Regions from separate parts of the Mesorhizobium sp. M0047 genome, predicted to be linked through region 1. Evidence: riboswitches for the same ligand, from Rfam matches in the RefSeq annotation. Region 1 holds a riboswitch; each other region holds the start of a gene.
The links. Region 1 has a riboswitch for thiamine pyrophosphate ahead of thiC (phosphomethylpyrimidine synthase ThiC). Riboswitches for the same ligand answer to the same signal wherever they lie in the genome.
Positions count from the first base shown of each region.

Region 2: it holds a riboswitch for thiamine pyrophosphate, as region 1 does, so the genes downstream of both, thiC (phosphomethylpyrimidine synthase ThiC) here and thiC (phosphomethylpyrimidine synthase ThiC) in region 1, are expected to answer to the same signal.
Region 3: it holds a riboswitch for thiamine pyrophosphate, as region 1 does, so the genes downstream of both, NKJ89_RS09870 (YkoF family thiamine/hydroxymethylpyrimidine-binding protein) here and thiC (phosphomethylpyrimidine synthase ThiC) in region 1, are expected to answer to the same signal.
Region 4: it holds a riboswitch for thiamine pyrophosphate, as region 1 does, so the genes downstream of both, thiB (thiamine ABC transporter substrate binding subunit) here and thiC (phosphomethylpyrimidine synthase ThiC) in region 1, are expected to answer to the same signal.

Region 1 covers NZ_JAMYUW010000042.1:51,889-55,090, forward strand. The annotation lists gene thiC (phosphomethylpyrimidine synthase ThiC) at 1-1,304, opposite strand, end outside; TPP riboswitch at 1,407-1,523, opposite strand; gene pmtA (phospholipid N-methyltransferase PmtA) at 1,702-2,298, opposite strand; gene NKJ89_RS28905 (DUF309 domain-containing protein) at 2,473-2,997, shown strand.
Region 2 covers NZ_JAMYUW010000014.1:79,464-82,665, reverse strand. The annotation lists gene pmtA (phospholipid N-methyltransferase PmtA) at 1-409, shown strand, start outside; partial or broken gene NKJ89_RS15955 (IS5/IS1182 family transposase) at 623-811, shown strand; TPP riboswitch at 997-1,113, shown strand; gene thiC (phosphomethylpyrimidine synthase ThiC) at 1,217-3,052, shown strand; gene thiO (glycine oxidase ThiO) at 3,049-3,202, shown strand, end outside.
Region 3 covers NZ_JAMYUW010000008.1:69,216-72,417, forward strand. The annotation lists partial or broken gene NKJ89_RS09860 (ABC transporter ATP-binding protein) at 1-584, opposite strand, end outside; gene NKJ89_RS09865 (ABC transporter permease) at 581-1,411, opposite strand; gene NKJ89_RS09870 (YkoF family thiamine/hydroxymethylpyrimidine-binding protein) at 1,426-2,034, opposite strand; TPP riboswitch at 2,025-2,138, opposite strand; gene NKJ89_RS09875 (hypothetical protein) at 2,357-2,692, shown strand; gene msrA (peptide-methionine (S)-S-oxide reductase MsrA) at 3,049-3,202, opposite strand, start outside.
Region 4 covers NZ_JAMYUW010000026.1:14,245-17,446, forward strand. The annotation lists gene NKJ89_RS22600 (ABC-F family ATP-binding cassette domain-containing protein) at 1-379, opposite strand, end outside; gene NKJ89_RS22605 (thiamine diphosphokinase) at 381-1,025, opposite strand; TPP riboswitch at 1,113-1,227, shown strand; gene thiB (thiamine ABC transporter substrate binding subunit) at 1,271-2,269, shown strand; gene thiP (thiamine/thiamine pyrophosphate ABC transporter permease) at 2,506-3,202, shown strand, end outside.

The DNA.
Region 1 (3,202 bases):
AGCGTATAGAAAGGCGCCTCGCCGCAGACGGCGAGTTGCTTGTCCATGTTCGCCTTGATTTTGTGCATCGGCACGTGGCCAGGCCCCTCGATCATCACCTGGCAATCCTTCGCCCAGGCGATCTGCGTCAGCTCGCCAAGCGTTTCCAGCTCGGCGAACTGCGCCGCGTCGTTGGCATCGGCGATCGAGCCGGGACGAAGGCCGTCGCCGAGCGAGAAGGAGACGTCATAAGCGCGGCAGATGTCGCAGATCTCCGCGAAGTGCTCGTAGAGGAAGCTTTCCCGGTGATGGTGCAGGCACCATTTGGCCATGATCGAGCCGCCGCGCGAGACGATACCCGTCACCCGGTCGACGGTCAGCGGGATGTAATGCAGCCGCACGCCGGCGTGGATGGTGAAATAGTCGACGCCTTGCTCGGCCTGTTCGATCAGCGTGTCGCGGTACACCTCCCAGGTCAGATCCTCGGCAATGCCGCCAACCTTCTCGAGCGCCTGGTAGAGCGGCACCGTGCCGATCGGCACCGGCGAGTTGCGGACGATCCATTCGCGGATGTTGTGGATGTTGCGGCCGGTCGACAGGTCCATCACCGTATCGGCGCCCCAGCGGATCGCCCACACCATCTTTTCGACCTCTTCGGCCATCGACGATGTGACGGCGGAGTTGCCGATGTTGGCGTTGATCTTGACCAGAAAATTGCGACCGATGATCATCGGCTCGCTCTCGGGATGATTGATGTTGGCGGGAATGATCGCGCGTCCGCGCGCCACCTCGTCGCGCACGAATTCGGGTGTGACGAAATCGGGCAGCGTCGCGCCGAAAGCCTCGCCGTCGCGCTCAAGCTTTCCGCGCAGGATCTCGCGACCAAGGTTCTCGCGGATGGCGACGAACTCCATTTCGGGTGTGATGACGCCGGCGCGCGCATAGGCAAGCTGTGTCACCGCCTTGCCGGCCTTGGCTCTGAGCGGCCGGTTGCGAACGGGAAACTCCGGTGTCAGGCGTTCGCCCACCGCGAATCCGTTGTCTTCCGGCCGGACATGGCGGCCGTCATAGGCTTCGACATCGCCCCGCGCGATAACCCATTTATGGCGAATCCGCGCGAGGCCCTTTTCGATGCTGGTTTCGACTGTCGGGTCGGTATAGGGGCCGGACGGATCGTAGACGATGACGGGCGGTTCGCCCGCCGTCGGATGGACGGAGATTTCGCGCATCGGCACCCTGATCTGCGAGTGGATGGTACCGAGCTTGTGGATTTTCCGGGAGGCGGGCAGCGGTCCCGTCGACACTGCGGGGGTGAGGGCATTCATCTTGAGCTCCTTTGCTCATGCATTGGAGACCCAGTTCTGTGCCGGAAGGATGAAAAGACGCTTCTGTAGACCTGCCGAAACAGGACCTCGGGCGTAAACTCCCGCAAAGCGCTTGCACCGTCCCTACGCCAGTATGAACTGGATCAGGTTCAACGGGTCACTGCGCCGCGAAAGCCAGCAGTATCTCAGCCCCTTGCCGGGACTCCCCTGGTGAATGCCTCAGGTTGAACGGGCCGGCGCGGCTTTGTCAAGCGCATTTGGCCCGCCCACTGTCAAATCAAGGACCGCGTCGTCTTCTTGGCAATCAGGCATCTGCCCCTGCTCTGTTCCACATCCTATTTGGGTGCAAGGCCACCACTCAGCGGAACCCTCAGAGAAGGAAACCGTCCAGATTTGGCTAGACTGCTCGACGATAAGTCCAGAGCTGTGCCGGCGGTATGTTGCGGACGACGAAGTCATAGTGGGAAACCACGTAACGGTCTGGCATCTTGATCACCGGCGACAGAGGTCCGTATGTGATCTGAATCACGGGCCGGCCGGCAGGAATACGGGCAAGCAGATCCTCAACCAGCGCGACACGCTGTTGCATTGGAAAGCTCAACAGCGGGACTGCACTTATAACGCAATCGAACTGTTCACCTTTGCGCTCACCCAGAGCTTCGTCCAGCGCAAATGCGTCGCCCAATCTGAAGTCCACATTCGGGAAGCGTTGCACCAGGCCGTCGTAGAAAATCCTGGAATATTCGACTGAAACCAGCTGGTGCGGCTTGATTCCCCTAGCCAGGATCGCCTTTGTGATGACACCGGTTCCCGCGCCAAGCTCCAGAATTGGCAATCCTGACCGTGGGTTCACCACGCTTGCCATCCGGCGTGCCGCATAAACCGAAGTGGGAATAAGGGCTCCCACGCCCTTCTTGTCCTTCTGCCAGCCTTTGAAGAATTCAACTTCTTCCTCAAACCTTTTGCCGAGCCGCTCCTTCAGTCGCAAAATCATATCTTCTCCTTGCGTCAGCCGCTTACCCAACGTCATGAATTTGGCAAAGCGCGTTTTGGCCAATCTCGACACCCTTTACAAGCCCGTTAAGACTGCTTGCGTGTCACGACGCGGTCAGCATGAATTGCCCCTTAACGCACTTTCATGTTTGCTGGGCCTATGTCTCGCCCTCGCTTGCTGCCCGAAAAAAGTTTCCCGAGCTATGCGTATCTGCCCGGCAAATATCCGCATCCGATGCGTGATCCCTTGGGCCACAGTTACCGATCAGATCCGGTGACCGTCGCCGTTGGCGAAGCGCTCGGCTCAGATGTGTTTCTCTGGGGAATCGACCTTTTCAACCACGGTTACTACTGGGAAGCCCATGAAGCCTGGGAGCCTCTCTGGCAGGCTGCGAAACAAAGCGCTCAGCACCGCCTGTTCTTCAAGGGACTGATCCTGTTGGCGGCGGCCGGCGTGAAGATCCGTGAGGGAAAGCGGGTCGCTGCGGCGCGCCATGCGACAAGAGCTGCAGGGCTTTTTCGTCAGGTGGTGAGAGTGCCGGGCGGCCTGTTTGAGAAAGCACTGGGAATGACACCCGCCGCGCTCGCTGAACATGCCCAAGCGATCGTAGCTTACCCGGTTGTTCTGCGGGAGCCAAAGCCTGCCCAGCCTGAGCCCGTCTTTGATTTCATACTCGCACCAGTATCCGAGAGCCTTTGATCGGCAATTCAGTGGTCCAAGCTAACTTTGTCAGCAGGAAACGGGGCCTTTGAAAACCGCTCACCACCCGCATGCGTCACAAACAATAAGAGTGCAGTAATGTTTATAGGCAACTCGCGGCCGCTTCGATGTCGATGGTCTGAGGGTCGGGGCTGACCGGTGGCGCTCGTAGCCAATCGATTGATGGCAGAGATGCCGGCCGGGC
Region 2 (3,202 bases), on a different contig from region 1:
CGGTGTCATCACAAAGGCGATCCTGGCTAGGGGAATCAAGCCGCGCCAGCTGGTTTCAGTCGAATATTCCAGGATTTTCTACGACGGCTTGGTGCAACGCTTCCCGAATGTGGACTTCAGATTGGGCGACGCATTTGCGCTGGACGCAGCTCTGGGTGAGCGCAAAGGTGAACAGTTCGATTGTGTTATAAGTGCAGTCCCGCTGTTGAGCTTTCCAATGCAACAGCGTGTCGCGCTGGTTGAGGATCTGCTCGCCCGTATTCCTGCGGGCCGGCCCCTAATTCAGATCACGTATGGACCTCTGTCGCCGGTGATCAAGATGCCAGACCGTTACGTGGTTTCCCACTATGACTTCGTCGTTCGCAACATACCGCCGGCACAGCTCTGGACTTATCGTCGAGCAGTCTAGCCAGATCTGGACGGTTTCCTTCTCTGAGGGTTCCGCTGGGTGGTGGCCTTCCACCCAAACAGGATGTGGACAGAGCAGGGGCAGATGCCAGATTGCCAATATGACGAAGCGGTCCTGGTTTGATTTGACAGACGAGCGGTGGGTGCAGTTCGGACCGCTGATGCCGAAGACGTCGCGGTCGTCCGCGCGAGGTTAATTCCGGGAGGTTGTCAGCGCAAGCGCCAGCGCTGGGTGAAGCATCTGTTCGCCAATGGTGCCTATGGCTCAAGCTCACTGGCACCTGCACTTGATGGTCGAGATCATCCGTCGATTGGACGGTCAGAATGGCTCCAAATCCTGCCGCGCCGCAGGGTGGTCGAGCGAACCTTCGGGCGGCTACGGTATCGATGTCTCTCACGCAATGATCTTTGTGCAATCGCAGATGCTCCTCCCTGAATTTCAAAAACGTCAGAAAGGCGTCCTTCTTGGCTAAACCGGTGACGTGGCGCCGTAAGCACGGCTATTTCTCGGACGGCGGCGCTAAGTTCGCGGGTCGCACGGGCGGGCCAAATGCGCTTGACAAAATAGCGCCGGCCCGTTCAACCTGAGGCATTCACCAGGGGAGTCCCGGCAAGGGGCTGAGATACTGCTGGCTTTCGCGGCGCAGTGACCCGTTGAACCTGATCCAGTTCATACTGGCGTAGGGACGGTGCAAGCGCTTTGCGGGAGTTTACGCCCGAGGTCCTATTTCGGCAGGTCGACAGAAGCGTCTTTTCATCCTTCCGGCACAGAACTGGGTCTCCAATGCATGAGCAAAGGAGCCTCAAGATGAATGCCCTCACCCCCGCCGTGTCGACAGGGCCGCTGCCTGCCTCACGGAAAATCCACAAGTCCGGCGTCCTCCATCCGCAGATCAGGGTGCCGATGCGCGAAATCTCCGTCCATCCGACGGCGGGCGAACCGCCCGTCACCGTCTACGATCCGTCCGGCCCCTATACCGACCCGGCCATCGAAACCAGCATCGAAAAAGGCCTTGCCCGGCGTCGCCGCGAATGGATTGCGGCACGCGCTGATGTCGAAGCCTATGACGGCCGCCATGTTCGGCCGGAAGACAACGGATTTGCGATTGGCGAGCGTCTGACGCCGGAATTTCCCATCCGCAACCGGCCGCTCAGGGCCAAGGCAGGCAAGGCGGTGACCCAGCTTGCCTATGCGCGCGCCGGCATCATCACACCCGAAATGGAGTTCGTCGCCATCCGCGAGAACCTCGGCCGCGAGATCCTGCGCGGCAAGCTGCAACGCGACGGCGAAGCCTTTGGCGCGGTGATCCCCGACTTCGTGACGCCGGAATTCGTGCGCGACGAGGTGGCGCGCGGGCGGGCAATCATTCCCGCCAACATCAATCATCCCGAGAGCGAGCCGATGATCATCGGCCGCAATTTCCTGGTCAAGATCAACGCCAATATCGGCAATTCGGCCGTCACGTCGTCGATGGCCGAAGAGGTCGAAAAGATGGTGTGGGCGATCCGCTGGGGCGCCGATACGGTGATGGACCTGTCGACCGGCCGCAACATCCACAACATCCGCGACTGGATCGTGCGCAACGCGCCGGTGCCGATCGGCACGGTGCCGCTCTACCAGGCGCTCGAAAAGGTCGGCGGCATTGCCGAGGATCTGACCTGGGAGGTCTACCGCGACACGCTGATCGAACAGGCCGAGCAAGGCGTCGACTATTTCACCATCCACGCCGGCGTGCGGCTGCATTACATCCCGCTGACCGTCGACCGGGTGACGGGTATCGTCTCGCGCGGCGGCTCGATCATGGCCAAATGGTGCCTGCACCATCACCGGGAAAGCTTCCTCTACGAGCACTTCGCCGAGATCTGCGACATCGCCAGAGCCTACGACGTCTCCTTCTCGCTCGGCGACGGCCTTCGTCCAGGCTCGATCGCCGATGCCAACGACGCGGCGCAGTTCGCCGAGCTGGAAACGCTCGGCGAGCTGACGCAGATCGCCTGGGCGAAGGATTGCCAGGTGATGATCGAAGGGCCCGGCCACGTGCCGATGCACAAAATCAAGGCGAACATGGACAAGCAACTCGCCGTCTGCGGCGAGGCGCCGTTCTATACGCTTGGACCGCTGACGACCGACATCGCGCCGGGCTACGACCACATCACCTCAGGCATCGGCGCCGCGATGATCGGCTGGTTCGGCACCGCCATGCTCTGCTACGTCACGCCCAAGGAGCATCTCGGCCTTCCCGATCGCAGCGACGTCAAGATCGGCGTGATCACCTACAAGATAGCAGCCCACGCCGCCGACCTGGCGAAGGGCCATCCGGCAGCGAAAGTCAGGGATGATGCGCTTTCCCGCGCGCGCTTCGAGTTCCGCTGGGAGGACCAGTTCAATCTGTCGCTCGACCCGGAAACCGCGCGGTCCTTCCACGACCAGACCTTGCCCAAGGAAGCGCACAAGGTGGCGCATTTCTGCTCGATGTGCGGACCGAAATTCTGCTCCATGCGTATCTCTCACGACATCCGCGCCGAGGCACAGAAAGAGGGCATGGCGGCGATGGCGGCGAAGTACCGCGAGGGCGGCGATCTCTACCTGCCGGCGGACGAGACCGGCGCACCGCTCATACCTCAGCCACGTGAGCCATCATGAAGGTCTTGGTCAAAGGGGCCGGCGTTGCCGGCCTCACCGCCGCCTTCGAATTCGCCGCACGCGGCGCGGCGGTTACCGTTGCCGAGACAAGGCCTGCCCTTGGGGGCAATGCGTCGTGGTTCGCCGGTGGCATGTTGGCGCCGTGGTGCG
Region 3 (3,202 bases), on a different contig from region 1:
GAATACGGCTTCGCGCACATCATGGGTGATCAGGAGCGCCGTCCAGCCGTGATCCCGCCACATCCGCTCAAGCCAGCGCTGCATCGCGGTGCGCGTGAGCGCGTCGAGCGCGCCGAACGGCTCGTCGAGCAAAAGCATGTCGCGCTCCTGCACCACCGTGCGCAGCAGGGCCGTACGCTGGCGCATGCCGCCGGACAGCTGAGCAGGAAAATGCCGCTCGAAGCCAGCAAGCCCGAACTCGGCAAACAGCGGCGCAACACGTGCCCGCGCCGCCTTGCGCCCGATGCCCTGCACTTCGAGCCCCAGCGTCGTGTTGTCGAGAATGCGTCGCCACGGCATCAGCGCGTCGCGTTGCGGCATGAAGGCGAAATGCCTGCCGTGGTCATCGAGGGCGCGCCGTCGAACAACATCTCGCCCTCGCCGTGCTCGGCGCCGGTCAGAAGCTGGAACAGCGTCGACTTGCCGGCGCCCGAGGGCCCAAGCACCGAGACGAACTCACCAGCGCCGACACTCAGCGAAATATCGGCCAGCACGTCGAGCCCACCGAACGCCTTGCGCACATGCCGCAGTTCGAGCCGGCTCATCGCCGCTTCCCTGCGGTATCCTTGCCCTCCCAAGGCATGGCAATGCGCTGCAACAGTACGGTCAACCCGAACAGGGCAAGCGTAAGCGCTGCGCTGACGCCGACAGCGGCCAGCACCAGGTCGGGGCGGAAATTGTTCTTGGCGTTGAGCATATAGATGCCCAAGCCCTTCGCCGCACCCGCATATTCGGCGAAGATAGCGCCGACCACGGCATAGGTGATGGAGATCCTCAGGCCAGCAAAGAAGTAAGGCAGCGCCGAAGGCAGCCGCGCCAGCACGAAGATGCGCCAGCGCCCTGCCCCCATGGCGTGCAGCATCTGGCCGATCTCGGCCTCGGTCGACTCGTAACCCTCGACCAATGCCACCAGCATCGGAAAGAAGGTGACCAGCGCCACCAGCATGATCTTGGGCGCCAGTCCGGAGCCAAACCACAGCACCACCAGCGGCGCGATCGCCACCAGCGGCAATGTCTGGCTGAAGATGAAGACGGGAAACAGCGCGCGGCGCAGCGGCTGGAAAAAGTCGACCAGTATCGATAGCGCAAAGGCGACGCTGAGCGAACAGGCAAAGCCAAGCAGCGTGGCGCGGATGGTCGGAGCGGCGTTGTCGATCAACGCCTCGCGATTGAGCATCGCTTGCTCAAGGACGCGTGACGGCGCCGGCAGTGTCGTCGGCTTGATGCCGGAATAGATGGCATAAAGCTCCCAGGCCAGCAGGAGCAGTCCGACCGACATCGTCACCGGTACCGCCTTGACAAGAAGGCTCGCGATCGGGCGCGAAGAAACTGGGGATGGGACCACGGCAGGTAACCTTTGACGGCCTCGCATAGGCGGCGGCTGTTTCAGACGGCCGACGGGCTGTTGGCTGAAACCGTGACGTCGAGGGTTACGTGGCCGGCACCCGGTCCGAAGCGGCAGAAGGCCGCGTCAAGCGCCGAAAAGATCGCGCCCGCATCACCGCGCAATTTCGTGCAGAAATGCTTGGAGCGCTCATAGACGCCCGACTGCTTGAGAAAATCGATGCAGCCGTAGATCTCATCCATATGGTCGTCGGTGCCCATCACATAGAGCGAGAACTGCGCTGCCGCCGGCTGGCCAGTCGAAGCCGCGCCGCGCACCGCCGCGATGGCCGCATCCCTGCGCGGGCCGAGTGGCCCGACCGGTCCGCCAAGGGCATCGGAGCGGCAGATCGGATCGTCCGGCTCGCCCGGGCAGCCGCGTGAGATGGTGGCTGACAGCACGCAATGTTTACCGCTGCGCGCCGCCGCCACGAAGAGGTCGCGCATGGCTGGAAACAGCACCTCGGGTGGCCCGACCAGCAGGGTCGAGATGTCGTCGGTCTCGATCCGGAGCTTGTCGCGATAGGGACCGAGCGCGCCCAGCGCGCCAAGGATGACGCCGACGAAATCGTCGGCCATGGGATATAGGGAAATCTGTGCGCCTGAAAACATGGCCCGCCTCGCTCCGCTGGTATTACCCAGATCAGCTTTTAGGGTCTGTGGGCTTGCCGCCCCCGTCTCAGCCCCGACCGTACGGAGCACCCCTGTGGATGCGCGGGTTAAAGCACCAATCAAACCGAAGTGAAAGCCATTTTTTCAGCGCGCTGCACCAAAAAGCATTGCGCCAGGCGTGGTTCTTGGGTCGAAGACGCCGATGTTTCTGGAGCGAAATTTTATCGGGAACCTTCGCTGCCGCGACCGGTTGTCCCCATAGTCGCAAATGCGATCACCTTCGTAGAAACAAGCGACGAGTTCACAGAAATGGAGACAAACCATGTTCATGAAAATCCTCGCAGCTTCGGCTCTCACGATTGGTCTGGCCATGTCAGCCATGGCGCAAAGTGCCGGCAGCAATAACGCAAGTGGCGATGGCGCCGGCAGCGGGAAGTCGGTGACTGTGGAGCCGAACACCCCGGCTTCGCCGAATACGGTTAGGCCCGGTACTGTCGACCTCGGCATAACCAACAGCACGACCGGCATGCCCGGCGACATGAATTCGAACGCAGATCGAAATTGCCCGGCCGGCCCGCAGGGCGCGCAGCCTGACGCCACCCACACCTCGCCGGGCACCTCTGTGCCGACGGTCAACGATAACCACTGCGGTAAGTAGGCCATTGCCGGCAACCGAGGAAGCCGCGAGCGCATGCTCCGCGGCTTTTTTGGGCGCCCGCGGAACCGGGCACTCCTAAACAAGGCCAAGCTGGCATTATCGATCTTTTCAAGCGGGGCGCGGTCTCGCAGCCGCCAAGGGTCAACGCCATACCCAACGCAGCAGGCGTTACCCCCCGCAGCGTGTTCCTAGCCGCGCTTGATTTGCCACGTAGCGTGCTAAGATGGCGCAGTCCTTGATATCAGGCGCTCGACGGCTGCACCGAGGTGACAAGGCGCAGTGACCTGAAAGGGCTTGGCCTGCGACGAAGCCGCTCGACGGTCTCGTCGAGCCGGCACAGTCGCCGGTTGTGAAGTCTACGAAACAGCCTTTTCGCGAACCGGCAGCTTCCAGCCCGGCCTGACGAAGTGGCAGGTGTAGCCGTTGGGATATTTCTCCAGATAGTCCTGATGCTCAGGCTCGGCTTCCCAGAAGGGACCGACCGGCGCCACTTCGGTGACGACCTTGCCC
Region 4 (3,202 bases), on a different contig from region 1:
GCCTCGCCTCGCCGCCGGACAGGTCGTTCGGCCGCTCCTCGCCGGACAAGCCGAGATGCTCCATCAGATAGCTGGCGCGGTACGGGTCGTCGGCGGGGCCAAGTCCGGCCTCCACATACGCCCGGACACTGGCAAAACCCTCCATGTCGGGAATCTGCGGCAAATAGCGTATGGTCGCCGAAGGCTGGCGGAACACCTCGCCGTCCTGCGGCTCGATCAGGCCGGCGGCTATCTTCAGCAGCGTCGACTTGCCCGACCCGTTGCGGCCGACCAGCGCGATCTTGTCGCCTGCCGACGCCGTCAAGGCGGCACCATCGAGCAGCGGCGTGCCGCCGAAGGTCAGTTTTATACCGTCGAGATTGAGAAGGGGCGGGGCCATATCAGCTTTCAGGCAAGGGATAGGGATGGGCGAGCAGTATCGCGCGGCCGTGGCCCAGCGCGATTTCGAGGCGGCCCCTGACCTCATTGGAAATGGTCAGCGACGAGCCAAACGCCACCTCGACGTGGTTCAGCGGCCATTTGGCGCCGGTGACGGTCAGGCCGGCGAGTTGGGAAAAGCCGAGCACCGAAAACAACGTGCCGTCGGCATAGTCGAAGCCAGCCTTGCCGTGGAGCAGGGGGACGCCCTCCTGCGCGCCGCTGGTTAAAAGCACATCCGTCCCGGCCTCGGCCAGCCGCAGGGCCAGCGCCAGATGCAGGAAGGCGTGGTCGGCGCGCTTGCCGCCGAAGGCGCCGGCGAGCACCAGGCTGGTCGCACCGAGCTCCAGTGCGGCGGCGATGGCCAGTTCGCCATCGGTCTTGTCCTTTTCGGCCGGGAAAGTCCGGCGGGGGACAGTCGCGAGATCGTCCGGCAGATTGGCCGGCACGGAATCGAAATCCCCCACCCACAGTTCCGGGACAAGGCTGAGCAGCCGCGCATGGCCGATGCCGGCGTCGGCGGCAATCACCCGGGAGCCTTCGACCTGGCGGTCGAGCCGTGGCGTGCGGATGAGGTCGCCGCCAAGCAGGATGGTGAATGTGCTCATATCGTGTGGCCCTTACCAGCCAGGCGCCGGAAACGGAAGGCGGCAAACTCGCACTTGCGTGGAGGATCGGCCCGGCCTATGTGTCGAAACGCTCTAACGGGGTGCCGGACGCGATCTTCGCGGACCGGCTGAGAGGCAGTCTCGCCAACCCGCTGAACCTGATCCGGTTTGTACCGGCGGAGGGATTAGACGTTTCGGACAGTCCGACGCCTCAATTCCTTTCAATTCGAACGAAGGAGGCGCCGATGCGCACGCTCTTATACGCTCTTGTCTCAGCCATGACCTTGGTCTTGTCCGGACCGGCCTTGGCCAAGGACAAACTCACCATCTACACCTATGAAAGCTTCACCGCCGACTGGGGTCCGGGTCCCGTGGTGAAGAAGGAATTCGAGGCCGAATGCGGTTGCGATGTCGAGTTCGTCTCGGTCGCCGACGGCGTCGCGCTGCTCAACCGCGTCAGGCTGGAAGGCGCATCGACCAAGGCTGATATCGTGCTCGGCCTCGACACCAATCTGACCGCCGATGCCAAGGCCACCGGCCTGTTCGCACCGCATGGCGCGGTGGCGGACGTCTCTGTGCCAGGCGGCTGGAGCGACGACACTTTTGTCCCCTTCGATTACGGCTATTTCGCTGTCGTCTACGACACCGAGAAGCTGAAGAGCCCGCCGAAAAGCCTGAAGGAACTGGTCGACGGCAGCGCCGACGACAAGATCGTCATCCAGGATCCGCGCACCTCGACACCGGGCCTTGGCCTGCTGTTGTGGGTCAAGTCTGTCTATGGCGACAAGGCGCCGGAGGCCTGGGCCAAGCTGAAGGCGAAAGTGCTGACCGTGACGCCGGGCTGGAGCGAGGCCTACGGACTGTTCACCAAGGGCGAAGCGCCGATGGTGCTGTCCTACACGACCTCGCCGGCCTACCACATGGTCGCCGAGAAGACAGAGCGCTACCAGGCTGCCTCTTTCGAGGAGGGTGAATATCTGCAGATCGAGGTCGCGGGCATCACCACGACAGGGGCCAAGAACCCGCTGGCGGCAAAGTTCATGGCCTTCATGACAGGGCCGAAATTCCAGGATGCCATCCCCGAAACCAACTGGATGTTCCCGGCCGGGAAGACCGACAAGCCGCTCAACCCGGCCTTCGACAAACTGGTCAAGCCGACCAAGACATGGTTGTTCAGCCCCGAGCAGGTCGCCGCCAACCGCAAGGCCTGGGTGGATGAGTGGCTGACGGCGATGAGCAAGTAGGGCTCAGCCACATCGGATGTTTGCGCCAAGCCACCCCCCTCTGGCCTACCGGCCATCTCCCCCTCAAGGGGGGAGATCAGCTGCTTTGCTGGCGGCTCGTCCCCGGCAACGTCGGAGGTTGGCGAAGGCATGGGTAACGGCTAATCTCCCCCCTAGAGGGGGAGATGTCCGGCAGGACAGAGGGGGGCGCGACGGAGCGCAATCCTCGCTAAGAACCTCAAGTCAGGTGGCCCAGCGTGCAACGCGCGTCTGACCCCCGCATCACAGCTGGCATCCTGGCGCTCGCCGCCATCGCGCTGCTCATCGGCGGCGCATTTGCCGGCCTGTTTTTCGAAGGCGGCCACGACCTCTCTGGCGCCTGGGCAGCCTTCGATCCCTATCTCCTGCGCGTCGTGCGCTTCACGCTCTGGCAAGCGGTATTGTCGACGCTGCTCTCCGTCGTGCCTGCACTGTTCGTCGCACGCGCTATGTCGCGGCACCCACGCTTCTTCGGCCGCGCCTTCATCCTGCAACTGTTCGCCGTACCGTTGGCGCTGCCGGCCATCGTCGCGGCACTCGGCGTGCTGGCGCTTTATGGCCGCGCCGGCTATTTCGCCGGCGTTCTCACGGTGATCGGCGGCGGAAGCTGGCCGGGCATCTATGGCCTGTCCGGCATTCTCGTCGCCCATGTGTTCTTCAACCTGCCGCTGGCGACGAGGCTGTTCCTCGAGGCGCTGCAGACCATTCCATCCGACCACTGGCGGCTGGCGAGCCAACTCGGCATGGCAGCACGGCCGGCGTTCCGGCTGATCGAATGGCCAACGCTGCGTGCGGCATTGCCGGGTGTCGCCGGGCTTGTCTTCATGCTCTGCATCACATCCTTCACGATCGTGCTGACGCTCGGCGGCGGGCCGGCCGCGACGACACTGGAGGTCGGCATCTACCAGGCGCTGC